DNA from 4 places in the Streptomyces sp. NPDC044063 genome. Region 2 is predicted to be linked to each of the others. Evidence: riboswitches for the same ligand, from Rfam matches in the RefSeq annotation. Region 2 holds a riboswitch; each other region holds the start of a gene.

Region 1 (5,026 bases), on a different contig from region 2:
GGCGTCGGCCATGTCGGGCGAGTCCGCGCCGGCGGTGCGGGTGTGGGCGTCGGCCGGCACGGCGTGGTCGAGCCAGCCCTGGACGGCGGGTGCGGAGGAGAGGTCGTCCCCCCGGGCGACGGCGCTCACGGCGCCGCAGTGGGAGTGCCCGCAGACGACGATGTCGCGGACACCCAGGACGCGGACCGCGTACTCGATGGTCGCGGTCTCACCCGCGGGGTGGTCGCTGCGGTACACGGGGACGATATTGCCCGCGGTACGGAGCTCGAAGAGTTCGCCCGGGCGCGCTCCGGTGATGAGCGAGGGCACGACGCGCGAGTCGGAGCAGGTGATGAACAGGGTCTCCGGCGACTGACCGGCTTCGAAAGCCCGGAAGCTCTCGGCGTTCTCGGCCACGTGCGTTGCGAACGATCGGGCGTTGTCGATGAGCGACTTCATGTTGGCCTGCCTCCTGCGCCCCATGGGTTCCCCGTTCGGGGCGCGGTGTGTTCAAGTCAGCATTACGGGTGTCGGCGTGCCGGAGCATGGGCACGCCGGCCGCCGTGCGACCAAGGGTGCCCGGCGGACGAGACAGTCACTTTACCTGCACGTTACCCTTCGATGACAGGTAAATATTTCATCAAATAGGGCTCGCGGTTGGGTACTTGGGGCGCACACTGCGGCATTCACCACCGTGACGCGGCACACACGCGCCTCAGCCGCCAAACGGACTCTTTACTTCCCTTTGATATGACCCCATTCCGCTTCCTCTCGCGGCAACCTGACGGACCGTCGGCATTGCCGTTCCGATATGCGGATAGGGGGTGACGTCCGGAGGGCGCCTCCCCTAGATTCCAGCGCATTACGCATGCGTACGCACAGGGGAACGGAGATCACCGCATGTCGGAACCACCCGAGCGGCCCGCAGAGGGCTCCCGCAGGCCGGTCGTGACCGTGCCGCTGATCATCGCCGGGGTGTGCCTGGCGTTACCCTTCGCGGCCATGCTGTGGGTCGGCTCCTATTCCCGGGTCACACCCACCGTCGCCGGCATTCCGTTCTTCTACTGGTACCAGATGCTGTGGGTGCCCGTCTCGACCCTGCTGACGGTGATCGCCTACGTCATCGTCCGCCGGCACGAGCGTGCGCGCCGGGGAGGTGAGGGGCGATGAAGGACGGCGTGAACGGCGTGGCACTCGCCGTGTTCGTGTTCTTCTTCCTGGCCGTGACGGTCATGGGCTTCATGGCGTCGAAGTGGCGCCGGGCGGAGAACGCGGACAGTCTCGACGAATGGGGACTGGGCGGGCGCTCGTTCGGCACCTGGGTCACCTGGTTCCTGCTCGGCGGCGACCTGTACACCGCGTACACCTTCGTGGCCGTCCCGGCGGCCATCTACGCGGGCGGCGCCGCGGGCTTCTTCGCGGTGCCCTACACGATCCTCTGCTACCCGCTCGTCTTCACCTTCCTGCCCCGCCTGTGGTCGGTGGCGCACAAGCACGGGTACATCACCTCGTCGGACTTCGTCCGGGGGCGGTTCGGTTCCAAGACCCTGTCCCTGGTGCTCGCCCTGACCGGCATCCTCGCCACCATGCCGTACATAGCCCTCCAGCTGGTCGGCATCCAGGCCGTCCTGGACGTGCTGGGGGTCGGCGGCGGCGAGAACACCAACTGGTTCGTGAAGGACCTGCCCCTGCTGATCGCCTTCGGCGTGCTCGCGGCCTACACCTACTCCTCCGGGCTGCGGGCGCCGGCGCTGATCGCGTTCGTCAAGGACGCGCTGATCTACATAGTGATCATCGTCGCGGTCATCTACATCCCGATCCGGCTGGGCGGCTTCGGCGAGATCTTCCACAAGGCCGGCCAGGCGTTCGCGGTCGAGAATCCGGCGACCGGCAAACCGCGCGGCTCGCTCGTCACCGGACCGCAGGCGCAGTGGGCGTACGCGACCCTCGCGCTGGGCTCCGCGATGGCCCTCTTCCTCTACCCGCACTCGGTCACGGCGGTGCTCTCCGGCAAGAGCCGCAACGTGATCCGCCGCAACACCACGATCCTCCCCCTGTACTCCCTGATGCTGGGACTGCTGGCGATGCTCGGCTTCATGGCGCTCGCCGCCGGGGTGAAGGTCAAGAACGGGCAACTGGCCATCCCTCAGCTCTTCGAGGACATGTTCCCTGACTGGTTCACGGGCGTCGCCTTCGCCGCGATCGGCATCGGGGCGCTCGTCCCGGCGGCGATCATGTCGATCGCGGCCGCGAATCTGTTCACCCGCAACATCTACAAGGACTTCATCAAACCGGACGCCTCGCCCGAACACGAGGCGAAGGTGTCGAAGCTCGCCTCCCTGCTCGTCAAGGTCGGAGCGCTCGCTTTCGTCCTCACCATGGACAAAACGGTCGCCATCAACTTCCAGCTGCTCGGCGGCATCTGGATCCTGCAGACCGTGCCCGCCCTCGTCGGCGGACTCTTCACCCGCTGGTTCCACCGCTGGGCGCTGCTGGCCGGCTGGGCGGCCGGAATGATCTACGGCACCTGGCGGGCGTACGAGACGCCGAGCGCCACCCAGTCCCACTTCGGGAACACCAACCTCATCCCCCTCATCGGGGAGAAGGGCTACATCGGCCTCACCGCGTTCGTCCTCAATGTGATCGTCGTCATCGTGGCGACGGTCGTCCTCCGGGCCCTGAAGGCACCCGAGGGCCTGGACGAGACCAGCCCCTCCGACTACACCGCCGACGCCGGCGACCCGGGCGTCCGTACGGACCTCCCCCCGGCCACCGTGGGAGCCCCCGGAGGCCACTGACCCGACCCGGTCCCACAGGGCCGTCACACCCCCGTCCAGGGGGCGTGGCGGCCCTTTCCCATGGGCCCGCCAGGCCACCCCGATAGCACATTCCGCAACCACTCCATGACGGGACGACACAACATGTGGGGGCGCGTACGAGGGGCGGCACTAGATGTATGCTCGTCTCCGCTGTCGTCGCAGGGGAATCCGGTGGAAATCCGGAACTGTCCCGCAACGGTGTATGTGTGCGCATATACCCAGCGCACCTGAAGTCCGAGGACCTGCCGACAGCAAGCCCTCCACCGAGCCTGCCCTGGGCTCGGCTATGGGCATTGAATTCGTCCGGGCCTCGCGGGTTGGGCCGACGGACGCCTACGTGGCATGCCCTGGTGCAAGCGGCATGCCCGTACGCGACCGTCGCGCGCTCCCGCCCGGCCCACCCAGCCGAGCGAGGGAGAGCCACACGTGACCATCGCGCCCGCCGATCCGGTCTCAGAGAACGCGGAAGCGACCGCCGGTCCGGGGACCGCGCTGCTGCGCACCCTGACCGACCTCACCGCCGACCTTCCCGCCACCGACCCTGGCAAGGTCGCCGCCGCCGCGCTGCGCGGCCGCAGCGCCGCCTCGGACGAGGCGGAGCTGCGCTCCCTCGCCACCGAGGCCGCCGCCGGTCTGATCGCCGAGGAGCCGGAGTACTCCCGGCTCGCCGCCCGGCTGCTCACCCGCGCCATCGCCGACGAGGCGGCCGGCGAGGGTGCCACCTCCTTCTCCGCCTCGGTCGCCGTCGGCCACCGCGAGGGCCTGATCGCGGACGAGACCGCCGCGTTCGTCGAGGAGCACGCCGAGCGCCTGGACGCACTGGTCGAGAAGGCGCTGATCGACGGCGCCGACGACCGCTTCGGCTACTTCGGTCTGCGCACCCTGCACAGCCGCTACCTGCTGCGCCACCCGATCACCCGCAACGTGATCGAGACCCCGCAGCACTTCCTGCTGCGCGTGGCCTGCGGCCTGGCCGAGGACCACTCCACCCGGGCCCTGGACGACGTCGCCGAGCTCTACGGGCTCACCAGCACGCTCTCCTACCTGCCCTCCTCCCCCACGCTCTTCAACTCCGGCACCCGCCACCCGCAGATGTCGTCCTGCTACCTGCTGGACTCGCCGCTGGACGAGCTGGACTCGATCTACGACCGCTACCACCAGGTGGCGCGCCTGTCGAAGCACGCGGGCGGCATCGGCCTGTCCTACTCGCGCATCCGCTCCCGCGGCTCGCTGATCCGGGGCACCAACGGCCACTCCAACGGCATCGTGCCGTTCCTGCGCACCCTCGACGCCTCCGTCGCCGCGGTCAACCAGGGCGGCCGCCGCAAGGGCGCGGCCTGCGTCTACCTGGAGACCTGGCACGCCGACATCGAGGAGTTCCTGGAGCTCCGCGACAACACCGGTGAGGAGGCCCGCCGCACCCACAACCTCAACATCGCGCACTGGATCCCGGACGAGTTCATGCGCCGTGTGGAGACCGACGCCGACTGGTCGCTGTTCTCCCCCGCCGACACGCCGGACCTGGTGGACCTCTACGGCGACGAGTTCGACGCCGCCTACCGCGCCTACGAGGCCGCGGGCAAGGCCGTCAAGACCATCCCGGCCCGGGTGCTCTACGCCCGCATGATGCGCACCCTCGCGCAGACCGGCAACGGCTGGATGACCTTCAAGGACGCCGCCAACCGCACCGCCAACCAGACGGCGGAGAAGGGCGCGGTCGTCCACTCCTCGAACCTCTGCACCGAGATCCTCGAGGTCACGAACGACGGCGAGACCGCGGTCTGCAACCTGGGCTCCGTCAACCTGGCGCAGCACCTGGGCGCCGACGGCGAGATGGACTGGGCGAAGCTGGACCGCACGGTCCGCACGGCCGTCACCTTCCTCGACCGCGTCGTGGACATCAACTTCTACCCGACCGAGCAGGCCGGCAGCTCCAACAGCCGCTGGCGCCCGGTGGGCCTGGGCCTGATGGGCCTGCAGGACGTCTTCTTCCGCCTGCGCCTGCCCTTCGACTCGGCCGAGGCGAAGGCCCTTTCCACCAAGATCTCCGAGCGGATCATGCTCGCGGCGTACGAGGCCTCCGCCGACCTCGCCGAGCGCCACGGCCCGCACCCGGCCTGGGAGGCGACCCGCACCGCCCGCGGTGTGCTGCACCCGGACCACTACCCCAACGCCGTCGCGGCGTGGGAGGACCGCTGGGAGGCGCTGCGCGCCCGGATCGCCGCGGT
Region 2 (5,026 bases):
GGGTGGCTCGCCTCGCCGGGCACGCTGGCGGCGCTGCGCGGCCTCGGGCTGGACTACACGACGAGCCACCTGGAGGTGCGCGACCTGCGGACCGGGGCACGGCACCGGATGCCCGCGCTGTCGCACCGGCCGGGCGGCCTCGGTGAACGGGCGGGCGCCGCGCTGATGCGCGGGGCCGCGCGGCACTGGTCCGCGCGCGGCCGGCCGTTCCGCGTCGCGCTGCACCCGGCGGACCTGGCGCGCCCCGGGCTGCGCGAGGCCGCGCTGGCCGCCGTCGACGCGGCGCTCGCCGCCGGGGCCCGCCCCCGCACCTACGCCCGTCTGGTCCGGGCCCGGCGGGAGGCCGCCGGGGGCACGGGGTGAGGATCGTCCAGCTCGCCAACTTCTACGGCCCGGTCTCGGGCGGTCTGCGCACCACGCTGGACGCGCTGGGCCGGGGCTACGCGGCGGCGGGCCACGACCGGGTGCTGATCGTCCCCGGCCGCCGGTACGGATGGACGCGGGACGGCGGCGAGGGGCTGCGGGTGACGGTGCCGGGGGTGCGGGTGGGCGGCGGCTACCGGCTGGTGCTCGCGCCCGACGCCCTGCGCGCGCTGCGGCGGCTGCTGGCACGGCTGGCGCCCGACGCGCTGGAGGTCTCGGACAAGCTGACGCTGGTGCGGACGGCGGCCTGGGCACGGGCCCGGGGCGTACGGACCGTGCTGCTCTCCCACGAGCGGCTCGACGCGATCCTGGCGCCCCGGGTGCCGGGCGGGCTGCCGCTGGAGCGGGCGGCCGACGCCTGGAACCGGCGGCTGGCCCCGGCGTTCGACGCCGTGGTCGCCGCGTCCGCCTTCGCCTGCGCGGAGTTCGCCCGGCTCGACGCGCCATTGGCGCTGCACCAAGTGCCGCTCGGGGTGGACCTGGAGGTCTTCACCGGGGTCCGCGCCCCGGACGGGCCGCGGGACGGCGGCGTACGCCTGGTGTACGCGGGGCGGTTGTCGGCGGAGAAGGCGCCGCGGCTGCCGCTGGAGACGCTGCGGATGCTGCGCGCGCGGGGTACGGCCGCCCGGCTGGACGTGCTGGGCGACGGACCGGAGCGCGGGCGGCTGGCGCGGCGGGCGGCGGCGGCCGGGCTGCCGGTGCGCTTCCACGGTCATGTGGCCGGCCGGCGGGCCGTGGCGGCGCTCGTCGGGCGGGCGGACGTGGCGCTGGTGCCGTGCCCGGTGGAGTCGTTCGGGCTGGCGGCGCTGGAGGCGCTGGCCTGCGGGACGCCGGTGGTGGCGGTGGACCGGGGCGCGGCACGGGAGTTGGTGGTGCCGGGCGCCGGGGCCGTGGCACCCGCCGGGTGCCCGGAGGGGATGGCGGACGCGGTCCTCCGGCTGCTGCGCCGGCCGGAGTCCGTACGACGGGCGGCGGCGCGGGCCCGGGCGGAGGAGTTCCCGTGGGCGCGGACGGTGGAACGGATGCTGGCCGTGCACGCGAACGCCGGGCGGGCCGTGACCGGCCCGCCCGGCGTCCAGGACGGAGACTCCGTCAGTTCGCGGCCGCCGCGGCCTCCGGACGCGGCTCCCGGGCCGCGGACCTCGGCGTGAGCAGCCGCTCCGCGAACTCGCCGAAGATCAGGCCGAAGCCGGTCCACAGGACGAGTTCGACGGCGAGGGAGGACAGCCGGAACTGCCAGAGCAGCGTGGCCGGGAAGCCCTCGGGGACGTTCTCGCCGGACGGCAGGAACGCGTAGGCCAGCCCGACCGCCACCACCAGGGCCGCGCCGGCCGCGACGGTGGCGTACCAGTTGCCCAGGCGCGGCGCGAGGCGCCGGCCGAGGATGACCGCGGCCCCGGTGAGCAGCACACTGAGCGCGATCATCAGGAAGAACAGCGCGGTGCGCTGGTCGAGGGTGTCGGGGTCGCCGACGGCCGGCGGGTTGGCCGGGTACTTCAGGAACGGCACCAGGAAGACCGCCACGAAGGCGCCCAGGGCGACGAGCGCGGCGGTGGCGCGGGGGCCGAAGCGGCCCACGCGGCCCAGGGCGACGCAGAACACCAGCGCGGCGATGCCGCCCAGTGCCACGCCGTAGACCAGGATGCCGGTGGCGAGGCCGGCGGTGGACTGCAGCGCGCGGCTGACCAGTTCCACGCCGTCGCCGTGGTCGTGGCTGTGCGCCTCCTCGAACGCGATGGCCGCGTCGACGTGGCGTTCGCCCAGGAGATAGGCGGTGAGGAGGGCGAGCGCGCCGGTGGCCAGGCCGGCGAGCATGCCCCGGACGAGCAGGGCTCTGACGGATACGCGGTTCATCGGATCGTGCCCCGTCGGATCAGTGGCAGGGGAAGCCGAGCAGATGACGGCCGTCGTGCACCCACTCGTGGACGTCCTCGCCGGCGATCAGGGACGTGGCGCCCTGCTCGGCGCCGACGAAGTACAGCAGGACGAGCATGAGGATGCCCACGAAGGCGGCCCAGGGGGCGATCTCCTTCAGGGATATGGGGGCGATCTCAGGCAGGGCGGGGCTGCTGGAGACGGGGGCGGCGGACTGGGCCATGACAGAACCTCCTGGGGAACACGCGTCCCGATCGTTGGTGCTCGACGACGGTGGCGGGTCTGACTCGCCTGCCGTCGCCCGGGATCGCCCGGGGTCCGCCAGGTCCACAGTGGCGCGACCGTGCCGGATTCGCACCGGCTTCCGAACACACCATCGTCATGTACACGCGACCGTACCGCCTGCAAGGTCATGGCGCCATGGGCGTATGGATGCACGCCCCCCGCGCACGCCCCCGGCAACGCCCGTGGTCTGCTGAGCGCGTGGGCCCGAGCGCCCGGAGGAGAGGACCATGACCGCACGTGTGATGTTGATCTCGCCCGCCATCGGCCCAGGACTGCGGGCCGCGCGCTTCGGCGACGACGCCCCGCTCGACGCCGCGGGACTGAGCCGGGCCCGGGCCGCGGCGTCCGGGCTGCCGCGCGCGGACCTCGCCGTCACCGCGCCCGACGCGCGCTGCCGGGACACGGCCGGGGCACTGGGGCTGGCCGGCGCCACGCCGGTGGACGCGCTGCGCGACCTGGACCCGGGCCGCTGGCGCGGCCGTTCGCTGGAGGAGGTGGCGGCGGCCGAGCCGGAGGCGGTGGCCGCGTGGCTCGCGGACCCCGGCGCCGCGCCGCACGGCGGGGAGCCGGTGACCGCCCTCGTCGAGCGGACCGGCGCGTGGCTGGCGGACCGGGCGGCGGAGGACGTCCGGGTGCTGGCCGTGGTGGAACCGGCCGTCGTGCGCGCCGCGTTGACGCACGCGCTGGGGCTCCCGCCCCAGGTCTTCTGGCGCCTGGACGTCGCCCCGCTGACCCTCACCGAGCTCAGCGGCCGGGCCGGCCGCTGGAACCTGCGCTGCGGCCGCCCCCTGGACGCCACCGGCTGACCCGCGCGCGGCGGGCCCTGCGAAGGGAAGGCCGCCGCGCCCGGCCCGGTCCCCGCCCCTCAGCGGGAGCCCGGCGGGCGCGGCGGCGGCTCGCTGCCGGCCGCCGGGGCTACCGCCCGGCGGCCGACTCGGCGCGCACCCGGCGGGCGCCCTCGACCAGGCTCTCCAGAGAGGCGCGCACCTCGGCCCAGCCACGGGTCTTCAGCCCGCAGTCGGGGTTGACCCACAGCCGCTCCGGCGGGATCGCCGACAGACCCTTGCGCAGCAGCGCGGCCACCTCGCCGGCGTCCGGGACGCGCGGGGAGTGGATGTCGTAGACGCCGGGCCCGACCTCGTGCCCGTAGCCGGTGGCGGCGAGTTCGTCCGCGACCCGCATGTGCGAGCGGGCGGCCTCCAGGCTGATGACGTCGGCGTCCAGCTCCTCGATGGCGGCGATGATCTCGCCGAACTCGGCGTAGCACATATGGGTATGGATCTGGGTGTCCGCGCGGACGCCGGACGTGGCCAGCCGGAACGCCTCGGTGGCCCACCCCAGGTAGGCGTCCCGGTCGGCGGCGCGCAGCGGCAGCGTCTCGCGCAGCGCGGGCTCGTCGACCTGGATGACGGCGGTCCCGGCGGCCTCCAGGTCGGCGACCTCGTCGCGCAGGGCGAGGGCGACCTGCCGGGCGGTGTCGGCGAGCGGCTGGTCGTCGCGGACGAAGGACCAGGCGAGCATGGTGACGGGGCCGGTGAGCATGCCCTTGACCGGCCGGTCGGTGAGCTCCTGGGCGTAGGAGGTCCAGGCGACGGTCATGGGCTCGGGCCGGGAGATGTCGCCGGCGAGGACCGGGGGCCGGACGTACCGGGTGCCGTAGGACTGCACCCAGCCGTGCCGGGTGGCCAGATAGCCGGTGAGCCGTTCGGCGAAGTACTGGACCATGTCGTTGCGTTCGGGCTCGCCGTGCACGAGGACGTCGAGCCCGGTCTTCTCCTGGAAGGCCACGACCTCGCGGATCTCGGCCGCGATCCGCTCGTCGTACGCGGCGGCGTCGATCCGGCCGGCGCGCAGGTCGGCGCGGGCGGTGCGCAGCTCGGTCGTCTGCGGGAAGGAACCGATGGTGGTGGTGGGCAGCAGCGGCAGGTTCAGCCGGGCGCGCTGGGCCGCGGAGCGTTCGGCGTAGGGCTGGGGCCGGCGGGTGTCGCCCGGGGTGACGGCGGCCGCGCGGGAGCGGACGGCCGGGTCGCGGGTGAGCGCGGAGGCGGCGCGGGAGGCGCGGGCCGAGCGGTTGGCGGCGAGCCGCGGAGCGATGGTGTCGCTGCCCTCGGTCAGGCCGCGGGCGAGGGTGACCACCTCGTCGGTCTTCTGCCGGGCGAAGGCGAGCCAGCGGGCGACCTGCGGGTCGATGTCGCGTTCGGCCGCCGCGTCCAGGGGGACGTGCAGCAGGGAGCAGGAGGGGGCGACGTCGACCCGGTCGGCGAGGCCGAGCAGGGTGGCGAGGGTGGCCAGCGACCGCTCCAGGTCGTTGATCCAGACGTTGCGGCCGTCGACGACGCCGGCGATCAGGCGCTTGCCCGGCAGGCCGCCGGCGGCCGCGAGGTCGGCGAGGTTGGCGGCCGCGGGTCCGGTGAGGTCCAGGGCCAGGCCCTCGACGGGCGCC
Region 3 (5,026 bases), on a different contig from region 2:
CGGCCTCGATGAGGGCGTAGATGAGCTCGTCGCCGTCGCCGGAGGCCAGCCCCGGCACCTCCTCGGCGCCGAAGTCGTAGCCCTCCTCGCGGAGCCGGCGCAGCAGGGCGACGGCGCTGGCGGGGGTGTCGAGGCCGACGGCGTTGCCGATGCGGGAGTGCTTGGTGGGGTACGCGGACAGGACGAGCGCGACCCGCTTCTCGGGGGCCGGGATGTGGCGCAGCCGGGCGTGGCGCACGGCGATGCCGGCGACGCGGGCGGCGCGCTCCATGTCGGCGACGTAGGCGGGCAGCCCGTCCTCGTCGATCTCCTTGAAGGAGAACGGGACGGTGATGATGCGGCCGTCGAACTCGGGCACGGCGACCTGGGTGGCGGCGTCGAGCGGCGAGAGGCCCTCGTCGTTCTCCTCCCAGGCGCTGCGCGACCCGGTCAGGCACAGGGCCTGCAGGACGGGCACGTCGAGGGTGGCGAGGGCGCCGGCGTCCCAGGACTCGTCGTCGCCGCCGGCGGAGGCCGCGGCGGGCTTGGTGCCGCCGGCGGCGAGGACGGTGGTGACGATGGCGTCGGCGCCGCGCAGGGCGTCGACGAGCTCGGCCTCGGGGGCGCGCAGCGAGGCCACGTACAGCGGCAGGGCGCGGCCCCCGGCGTCCTCGATCGCGCCGCAGAGGGCGTCGACGAAGGCGGTGTTGCCGCTCATGTGGTGCGCCCGGTAGTAGAGCACCGCGATGAGGGGGCCGCTCGCGCCGGGCTTGGGGGTGCGCTCCAGCTCGCCCCAGGAGGGGGCGGCGGCCGGCGGCTCGAAGCCGTGGCCGGTGAGCAGGACGGTGTCGGAGAGGAAGCGGGCGAGCTGCTCCAGGTTGGCGGGACCGCCGTGGGCGAGGTAGGCGTGGGCCTCGGCGGCGATGCCGACGGGGACGGTGGAGGCCTCCATCAGCTGGGCGTCGGGGGCCTGTTCGCCGGTGAGGACGACGACCGGGCGGTCGCCGGCGAGCAGCAGGTCAAGGCCCTCCTGCCAGGCGCGGAGGCCGCCGAGGAGGCGGACGACGACGAGGTCGGTGCCCTCCAGGAGGTCCGGGAGGTCGTCGAGGGCGAGCCGGGCGGGGTTGGCGAGCCGGTACGGGACCGGTCCCCCGTGAGCAGCAGCCGCGCGGGCGCTGAGCAGGTCGGTGTCGGACGTCGACAGGAGAAGGATCACGCGGCGCTCCCCAGGGCATCGAGGGTCGCCCGGGGTGCCCGGCACCGGAATGTGCGCATGCGGCGGCAAGCCTTCCTCGGGGTCCGCGCCCCGGGCGGTTGGAGGACGGCGGGAGTTCCTGACTCACCCGGCGGGTGCCGGGCTCACAGTGGCGGGACCGTGCCGGAGTCTCACCGGCTTCCTCCCCTGTCGCCGTCGCTGGCGTTCGGTGGGCACGTACAGGACAGTGCCCGCCGGTGAGCATAGTAAGCGCTGGTCGGCCGATGGGGGACGGCGGACGGCGGACGGCCGTCGGTATGCTCGCGGCCATGCCCGGCTCCCCTCGTCCCCCTGTCCGCGACCGCGGTGACGCCTGCCCGGGCGCCCTGCGGCTGCACACCGCCGACGACGGGGCGCTGGCGCGCGTCCGGCTGCCCGGCGGATTGCTGACAGACCGTCAGGCAAAGGTGCTGGCCGGCCTGGCCGAGGAGCTCGGCGACGGGCACCTGGACCTCACCTCGCGCGGCAACGTCCAGCTGCGGGGCCTCGCGGGCGGGTGCGGCGCGGAGCTGGGCGGCCGGCTCCGGGAGGCTGGCCTGCTGCCGTCGGACCGTCACGACCGCGTCCGGAACGTGGCGGCCTCCCCGCTCGGCGGGCTCGACGGCACGGGCGAGGGCGACGTCACGGCCTGGGTCCGCGCCCTCGACCGGCTGTTGTGCGCCGGCACCACGGGGAATGAGGCCGACGGGGAGGCTTCCGGCCTCGGCGACCTCTCCGGCCGGTTCCTCTTCGGCGTCGACGACGGGCGGGGCGACATCGCCGCGCTCGCCCCCGATGTGACATTGATCGCACAGGACGGCGGTACGTACGCCGCCCTTCGCTACGACGGTGCCACCGACGCCCTGCGGGTGGCCGCCGCCGACGCCCCGCGGGCCGCCGCGCTCGCCGCCGTCGGGTTCCTCGCCGCCGCGGCCGGCGCCGGCGGCACCCCCTGGCGCGTGCGCGACCTGCCGGCCGAACACCGCCCCAGCGCCGACTGGTTGGCCCGCCGTCTGGCGGTCGCCGGCATCGCCTCCGTCCCCGTCACGGTGAACGTCCCGCAGGGGGCCCCGGCCGCGCCGGGCCTGGTCACGGGCCCGGACGGCCGCCACGCCCTGTCGGCCGCCGCGCCGCTGGGCCGCCTCACCGCCGCCCAGTGGCGCCTGGCCGCCGGCGCGGCGGGCCGGGACGGCACCGGTGAGCTGCGTGTGACACCCTGGCGCGGCATCGTCGTCCCCGGTCTCGCGGCCGGCCCGGCGGCGGCCCGGCGGGCGGAGTTCGCGGACGCCGGGTTCGTCGTCTCCGCCGCGTCCGCCTGGTACGGCGCGGGCGCCTGTGCGGGCCGGCCCGGCTGCGCGAAGTCCCGCGCGGACGTACGGGCCGACGCGACCGCCGCCCTCGCTCCCGTACGCCCTGGCGGCGGGGCCGCGTTGCCCGTGTACTGGTCCGGGTGCGAGCGGCGTTGCGGGCACCCGGGTGGCGGCCCCTGGGTCGACGTCCTGGCGACGGACGACGGCTACCGGGTGACCGTGCGGGACGGTCAGCGGGAGACCGGCGCCCGGGCGGTGCCGGCGGTGGGGCTCGCCGGCGCGGTGGCGGCGGCACGGACGACCAAGGCCACGACCACCACGGCCACGACGACGACCACGAGCACCAGCACCAGCACGGCCACGACCACGACCGGCACGACATGAACGAGGACCGAGTGTTCGACTACGACAAGGACGGCGCCTCCATCTACCGCCAGTCCTTCGCCACCATCCGCGCCGAGGCGGCCCTCGACGGGCTGCCGTCCGACGTGAGCCGGGTCGCGGTGCGCATGATCCACGCCTGTGGGATGACGGACCTCGTCAAGGACCTGTCCTACTCCCCCGGTGTCGTGGCCGCGGCGCGCGCGGCGCTGCTCGCCGGCGCCCCGATCCTGTGCGACGCGAACATGGTCGCCTCCGGGGTGACCCGCAAGCGGCTGCCCGCGGACAACGAGGTGCTGTGCACCCTCGCCGACCCCGCGGTGCCGGAGCTGGCGCGGCGCATGGGGACGACCCGCAGCGCCGCCGCGCTGGAGCTGTGGCGCGACAAGCTGGACGGCGCGGTGGTGGCGGTCGGCAACGCGCCGACCGCGCTGTTCCGGCTGCTGGAGATGGTGGCCGAGGGCGCGCCCCGCCCGGCCGCCGTGCTCGGCATCCCGGTGGGCTTCATCGGCGCCGCCGAGTCCAAGGACGCGCTGGCCGCCAGCCCCCTGGGGCTGGAGTACCTGGTGGTGCGCGGCCGGCGGGGCGGCAGCGCCATGGCCGCGGCCGCGATCAACGCGATAGCGAGCGAGGAAGAGTGAGCGAGCAGCATCCGCAGACCACGGGCCGGCTGTACGGCGTCGGGCTCGGGCCCGGCGACCCGTCGCTGATGACCGTGCGGGCCGTCGAGGTCGTCACCGCGGCCGACGTCGTCGCGTACCACAGTGCCCGGCACGGCCGGAGCATCGCGCGCTCCATCGTCGAACGCCATCTGCGCCCCGACCACATCGAGGAGCAGCTGGTCTACCCGGTCACGACGGAGACCACCGACCACCCCGGCGGCTACCGGGGCGCGTTGGAGGAGTTCTACGAGGAGGCGGCGGCCCGGCTGGCCGCGCACCTGGACGCCGGCCGCACGGTCGCCGTCCTGGCCGAGGGCGACCCGCTCTTCTACAGCTCCTACATGCACATGCACAAGCGGCTGGCGCACCGTTACCCGACGGAGGTCGTGCCCGGCGTGACGTCGGTGAGCGCGGCCGCGGCCCGCCTGGGCGAGCCCCTGGTGGAGGCCGAGGAAACGCTGACGGTCCTGCCCGGCACCCTGCCCGAGGAGGAGCTGGCGGCCCGGCTCGCCGCCGCCGACTCGGCGGTCGTGATGAAGCTCGGCCGCACCTTCCCCGCGGTCAGGGGCGCGCTGGAGAAGGCCGGCCGGCTCGACGAGGCCCGCTACGTCGAGCGTGCCACGATGAGCGGCGAGCGGACGGGCCGGCTGGCGGACGTCGACCCGGAGTCGGTGCCGTACTTCTCGGTGGCGGTCCTGCCGAGCCGCGTCGGCGCGGAGCCGGTCCCGGCCCGCGGCGAGGTCGTGGTCGTCGGGCTGGGCCCGGCGGGTCCCGAGTGGCTGACGCCGGAGGCGCGCGGCGCCCTGGCCTCGGCCCAGGACCTCGTCGGCTACACCACCTACGTCGACCGGGTGCCCGTACGCGCCGGCCAGCGCCGCCACCCCTCCGACAACAAGGTGGAGTCCGAGCGCGCCGAGTTCGCCCTCGACCTGGCCCGCCAGGGCCGCCGGGTCGCGGTGGTCTCCTCGGGCGACCCGGGCGTCTTCGCGATGGCCACGGCCGTGCTGGAGGTGGCGTCCGAGGACCCGTACCGCGAGGTCCCGGTGCGCGTGGTGCCCGGTATGACGGCCGCCCACGCCGCGGCCGCGCGGGCCGGAGCGCCGCTGGGCCACGACTACGCCGTCGTGTCCCTCTCGGACCGGCTCAAGCCGTGGGAGGTCATCGCCGAGCGGCTGCGCGCGGCCGCGGCCGCCGATCTGGTGCTGGCCCTCTACAACCCGGGCTCCCGGTCCCGTACCCATCAGGTGGGCGAGGCCCGCGACCTGCTGCTCGAACACCGGGCGCCGGAGACCCCGGTGGTCATGGCCCGCGACGTCGGCGGCCCCGGGGAGTCCGTCCGGATCGTCCGCCTCGGCGACCTCGACCCGGGCCAGGTCGACATGCGCACCCTCCTGATCGTCGGCTCCACGCAGACGCGTGCGGTGCGGCGCGGGGAGGACGGCTCCGAGGAGATCGTCTGG
Region 4 (5,026 bases), on a different contig from region 2:
GCGCGCCGTCCCCGAGCCGTACGGCCGGCAGCAGCGCCCGCGCGGCGGCGATGCGCTCGCGCAGCGCGTCCTCCTCCGGCGCCCACGTGCCGGCGAAGCCCGCCGGGTCCTCGTCGAAGGCCAGGCGCCGGCGCACGACCTCGACGCGTTCCTCGGGCTCGCGCGAGGCCGCGACCTCGACGGTCAGGCCGAAGCGGTCGAGGAGCTGCGGGCGCAGCTCGCCCTCCTCGGGGTTCATGGTGCCGACGAGGAGGAAGCGGGAGGCGTGCCGGACGGAGACGCCCTCGCGCTCGACGGAGGAGACGCCGGTCGCCGCCGCGTCGAGCAGCGAGTCGACCAGGTGGTCGCCCAGCAGATTGACCTCGTCGACGTAGAGCACGCCCCGGTGCGCGGCGGCCAGCAGGCCGGGCTCGAACGCCTTCACGCCCTCGCCCAGCGCCCGCTCGATGTCGAGCGCGCCGACGAGCCGGTCCTCGGAGGCGCCGACGGGCAGCTCGACCATGCGCGCGGGGCGCGCCGCCCGGTCGCCGCCCGCGTGCGGCCCGTCCGGGCACCGCGGGTCCGGCGCCGCCGGGTCGCAGGAGAACCGGCAGTCCGCGACGGTCACGACCTCGGGCAGCAGGGCGGCGAGGCTCCTGACCGCGGTGGTCTTGGCCGTGCCTTTCTCACCCCGCACGAGCACTCCGCCGATGGCCGGCGAGATCGCGTTGAGCAACAGGCCCAGCCGCATGTCGTCCATACCGACGATCGCGGTGAAGGGGTAGGTGGACGAGGACATCAGCGGTTACCTCCCTGGGGGGAACGACGACGGCCGGTAGGGGTACTCACGGCGCCCCCGGCGGTATGAAGGGGGCGCCGGCCGGCACCCCGTCCTCGATCAGCCGCAGCAGCGCGTCCGTGTCCGCGTGTTCCTCGATCAGGTCGCCCAGCCGGTCCAGCTGTTCCTCCCGCAGGGCCGCGAACGACGTGTCCGGGGCCGGCTCGAAGGCCCGTCCCGCCGCCTTCGCCACCCGCCGCAGGAACGCCCGCCGGAAGCCGTCGCTCTCCAGCGAGCCGTGCCAGTGGGTGCCCCAGACCGCGCCCACCCGGCAGCCGTCCAGGAACGGTTCGTCGCCGCCCAGGACGTCCGCCACGCCGTGGTGGATCTCGTACCCCTCGACCCGCTCGCCCAGCGCCTCGCCGACCGGCCGGGCGAGGGTCTTCCCCGCCGCGAAGCGGACGCGCACCGGCAGCAGGCCGAGGCCCTCGACCACGCCGGCCCGGGACTCCACCTCGTCCTCGATGCGCTCGCCGAGCACCTGGAAGCCGCCGCAGACGCCCAGCACCGGCCGGCCCTCGGCCGCGCGCCGGGCGAGGGCGGCGGCCAGGCCGCGCTCGCGCAGCCAGTCGAGGGCCCGTACCGTGCCGCGGGTGCCCGGTACGACGGCCAGGTCGGCGTCGGCGAGCTCCTCGGGCCGGTCGACGAACCGCACCACGACGCCGGGTTCGGCGGCCAGCGCGTCCACGTCCGTGAAGTTGGACATCAGGGGCACCGCGCACACCGCCACGCGCAGGATGTCGGCGCCGTGCGGCGGGGCCACCACCGACTCGCGGACGGCACCGCGCAGCGAGACGCGCAGGCCGTCCTCCTCGTCGATGCCCAGGCCGTGGGCGAACGGCAGCACGCCGTACGTCCGGCGGCCCGTCAGCCCGCGCAGCATCTCCATGCCGGGCTCCAGGAGCGTGACGTCACCCCGGAACTTGTTGACGAGGTAACCCGCTATCAGTTCCTGGTCCTCGGGCGAGAGCAGGGCCGTGGTGCCGAAGAAGGAGGCGAAGACGCCGCCCCGGTCGATGTCGCCGACGACGACCACGGGCAGCCGGGCCGCCCGGGCGAGGCCCATGTTGACGATGTCGCTGCGCCGCAGGTTGATCTCCGCCGGGCTGCCCGCGCCCTCGCAGACGACCGCGTCGTGCGTACGCCGCAGCTCCTCCAGGCACTCGGTCACCGTGTCGAACAGCTGCTCCTGGCGGCCCGCGTGGTAGCCGCGCGCGCTGAGCTCACCCACCGGCCTGCCCATCAGGACGACCTGGCTGCTGCGGTCCCCGCCGGGCTTGAGGAGCACCGGGTTCATCAGCGCGCTGGGCTCGACGCGCGCGGCCGCGGCCTGCATGGCCTGGGCCCGCCCGATCTCCGCGCCCTCGCGCGTCACATACGAGTTGAGCGACATGTTCTGCGCCTTGAAGGGCGCGACCTTGACGCCCTTGCGGACCAGCCAGCGGCAGATGCCGGCGGTCACCACGCTCTTGCCCGCGTCGGAGGTGGTGCCGGCCACCAGCAGGCCCCCGCCCCTCCCGGTCGTCACCGACACCGCCTCCTCCTTGTCGCGGCCGCCACGGCCGCCCTCGTCACCAATGCCGTCGTCAGGGCGAGCGCCGAGACCCGGCGCGAGAGCGCGACGGCGCGCTCGATGTCCGCCACCTCGACCGGCCGGTTCTCCGCGCCCAGGACGGGGCGGTGCTCGACGCGACCGGCGTAGGCGAGGGTGCCGCCCAGCCGTACCCCGAGGGCCCCGGCGAAGGCGGCCTCGACCGGCCCGGCGTTGGGGCTGGGGTGGCGGGAGGCGTCTCGGCGGGCGACGCGCAGGGCGCCGCGCGGGTCGGGGCCGGCGAGGACGGCGAGGGCCGCGGTGAGCCGGGCGCCGGGCCAGCCGGCGACGTCGTCCAGGCGGGCGGAGGCCCAGCCGAACCGGCGGTAGCGGGGGGACTTGTGGCCCACCATCGCGTCCAGGGTGTTCACCGCCCGGAAGCCGGCCAGTCCGGGGACGCCGCCGAGCGCGCCCCACACCAGCGCGCCCACGACGGCGTCGGAGGTGTTCTCGGCGACGGATTCCACGACGGCGCGCGCGATCTGCCGCTCGTCCAGGGACTGCGGGTCGCGGCCGCACAGGTGGGGCAGCCGCGCGCGGGCGGCGGCGAGGTCGCCGGCGGCGAGCGCCCCGCCGACGGCGCGGGCCTCGCGCCCCAGCGAGGTGCCGCCGAGCACGGCCCAGGTGGTGGCGGCGGTCAGGGCGACGCGGGCGGCGCGGGAGGGGCGTACGGCGCGGGTCAGCAGGGCGGCTCCGGCAATGGTGCCGCCCGCGCACACCAGGGTGTGGAGGGCGCCGGCGCCGCGGTGGTCGCGCCACAGGCGCTGTTCGACGGCGTGCGCGGCGCGTCCGAAGGCGGCCACGGGGTGGCCGCGGCGGGGGTCGCCGAGCAGGAGGTCGCCGGTGAAGCCGAGCGCGGCACCGCACGCGAAGCCGAGGTGGTCGGCGCGCATCGGCTCAGACCGCCGTCGCGCCTCGGAGGTGGGTGCGTCGTGGGGCGGGGGGTGTGCGGCCGGGCATGGCGATGTGTCCTCACTCAGGGTCCGCGCCCTGGCTCGACGTGACCGGCGACCAGAGTCTCCTGGCTCCCGGATCGGCGTCGCTCCGGCCTTCCAGCCCGCGGGCGGGCCGTGGCCCTCGGTGGAGGACGCTCCCCGGTGACAGTGGCGGGACCGCGCCGGATTCGCACCGGCTTCCTCTGCTGTCGCCGTTTGGCTCCGGAAGTCCACCACGGCCCGGGAAGGGCAGTCAACTCACAGCTGACCTGCGGCCTTCCCGGGCCGTGGGGGAGGTATGCGTGGATGTCGACGGCGCCCGGGGGCGCCGCCGGGCGCTCAGGAGACGATGAGGAAGATGCCGTATCCGACGGCCGCCGCGCACGCCGCGAAGCAGGCGTACGCGCCGGTGCGCGCGAGTGCGTTGGGAGCGACGGGCGCGGCGACGGTGCCGTCCGGCTGCTCCTGGGGCTTGCGGGGCGCGGTGCCGACGATGCCGAGGGTGAAGAGGCCGACGAGTCCGACGGTCACGACGAGGCTGACGCCGAAGACCTGGCCGAGGGCTTCCCAGTTGATCTGCATGACGGGGTTCCTTGGTTCCTTAGCTCGTCGCCGGGGCGGGGGCGGCGGGGGCGGCGGAGGAGGCGGTCGCCGGGGCGGCGGCCAGGGGGCCGGCCGGCGGCGGGGCGACGGCCTGGAGCGCGGCGGTGATGACACCGGCGGGCTCGAGCGGCTCGGCGTCCACGCCCTGCGGCTGGTTGAGGTCGTTGACGTTGTCGTGCGTCACCGGCTTGCGGCGCGAGGCCAGCCAGATCGCGCCGGACACGCCGAGGCCGAGGACGGCGACCGCGGTCACGCCCCAGTCGCCCTGGTCGGCGAGGAGGGCGGCGCCACCGGCGACCAGACCCGCGGCGGGCAGGGTCAGGCCCCAGGCCATGACCATGCGGCCGGCGGTCGACCAGCGCACCACGCCGCCCTTGCGGCCGAGGCCGGCGCCCATGATCGAGCCGGAGCAGACCTGGGTGGTGGAGAGCGCGAAGCCGATGTGCGAGGAGGCGAGGATGACGGTCGCGGCGCCGGTCTGGGCGGCGAAGCCCTGGGCGGGCTTGATGTCGGTCAGGCCCTTGCCGAGCGTCTGGATGATGCGCCAGCCGCCGAGGTACGTACCGAGCGCGATGGCCAGGCCCGCGGAGACGATGACCCACATGGGCGGGTCGGAGTGCGGGGCGATGACGCCGCCGGCGACCAGCGCGAGGGTGATCACACCCATGGTCTTCTGGGCGTCGTTGGTGCCGTGGGCGAGGGAGACCAGGGCGGCCGAGGCGATCTGCCCGGCGCGGTAGCCCTTGGCGGTCTCCTGCTCGTCGCGGCCCCGGGCGAGGCGGTAGGTGAGCCGGGTCGCGCACCAGGCGGCGATGCCGGCGACCAGCGGCGCGGCGACGGCCGGGATGAGGACCTTCATCACGACCTTGTCGGTGTTGACCGCGTCGAAGCCGACGGCGACGACCGTCGCGCCGATCAGACCGCCGAAGAGGGCGTGCGAGGAGCTGGAGGGGAGGCCCGCGAGCCAGGTCAGCAGGTTCCAGACGATCGCGCCGACGAGCCCGGCGAAGATCACTTCCGGCCTGATGCCCGCGGTCTCGTCGATGATCCCGCCGGAGATCGTCTTGGCGACCTCCACGG

What was found. A riboswitch is a leader RNA that binds a small molecule or an ion and turns the genes downstream of it on or off. The one in region 2 is predicted to bind cobalamin.
Region 1: another riboswitch for cobalamin. It lies ahead of AC07BS_RS15680 (ribonucleoside-diphosphate reductase subunit alpha); the one in region 2 lies ahead of AC07BS_RS07465 (CbtB domain-containing protein).
Region 3: another riboswitch for cobalamin. It lies ahead of cobN (cobaltochelatase subunit CobN); the one in region 2 lies ahead of AC07BS_RS07465 (CbtB domain-containing protein).
Region 4: another riboswitch for cobalamin. It lies ahead of AC07BS_RS31265 (cobalamin biosynthesis protein); the one in region 2 lies ahead of AC07BS_RS07465 (CbtB domain-containing protein).

The regions. Positions count from the first base shown of each region.
Region 1 covers NZ_JBWKFM010000011.1:36,695-41,720, reverse strand. The annotation lists gene AC07BS_RS15695 (carbonic anhydrase) at 1-438, opposite strand, end outside; gene AC07BS_RS15690 (DUF3311 domain-containing protein) at 880-1,149, shown strand; gene mctP (monocarboxylate uptake permease MctP) at 1,146-2,777, shown strand; adenosylcobalamin-variant (AdoCbl-variant) riboswitch at 2,949-3,050, shown strand; gene AC07BS_RS15680 (ribonucleoside-diphosphate reductase subunit alpha) at 3,225-5,026, shown strand, end outside.
Region 2 covers NZ_JBWKFM010000004.1:139,910-144,935, reverse strand. The annotation lists gene AC07BS_RS07480 (DUF2334 domain-containing protein) at 1-363, shown strand, start outside; gene AC07BS_RS07475 (glycosyltransferase) at 360-1,574, shown strand; gene AC07BS_RS07470 (CbtA family protein) at 1,516-2,277, opposite strand; gene AC07BS_RS07465 (CbtB domain-containing protein) at 2,297-2,521, opposite strand; cobalamin riboswitch at 2,557-2,691, opposite strand; gene AC07BS_RS07460 (histidine phosphatase family protein) at 2,811-3,389, shown strand; gene metE (5-methyltetrahydropteroyltriglutamate--homocysteine S-methyltransferase) at 3,499-5,026, opposite strand, start outside.
Region 3 covers NZ_JBWKFM010000002.1:225,212-230,237, reverse strand. The annotation lists gene cobN (cobaltochelatase subunit CobN) at 1-1,195, opposite strand, end outside; cobalamin riboswitch at 1,289-1,445, opposite strand; gene AC07BS_RS04630 (cobalamin biosynthesis protein CobG) at 1,504-2,907, shown strand; gene AC07BS_RS04625 (precorrin-8X methylmutase) at 2,904-3,545, shown strand; gene AC07BS_RS04620 (precorrin-2 C(20)-methyltransferase) at 3,542-5,026, shown strand, end outside.
Region 4 covers NZ_JBWKFM010000037.1:49,211-54,236, reverse strand. The annotation lists gene AC07BS_RS31275 (putative cobaltochelatase) at 1-778, opposite strand, end outside; gene AC07BS_RS31270 (cobyric acid synthase) at 825-2,345, opposite strand; gene AC07BS_RS31265 (cobalamin biosynthesis protein) at 2,342-3,301, opposite strand; cobalamin riboswitch at 3,424-3,546, opposite strand; gene AC07BS_RS31260 (hypothetical protein) at 3,683-3,925, opposite strand; gene AC07BS_RS31255 (inorganic phosphate transporter) at 3,945-5,026, opposite strand, start outside.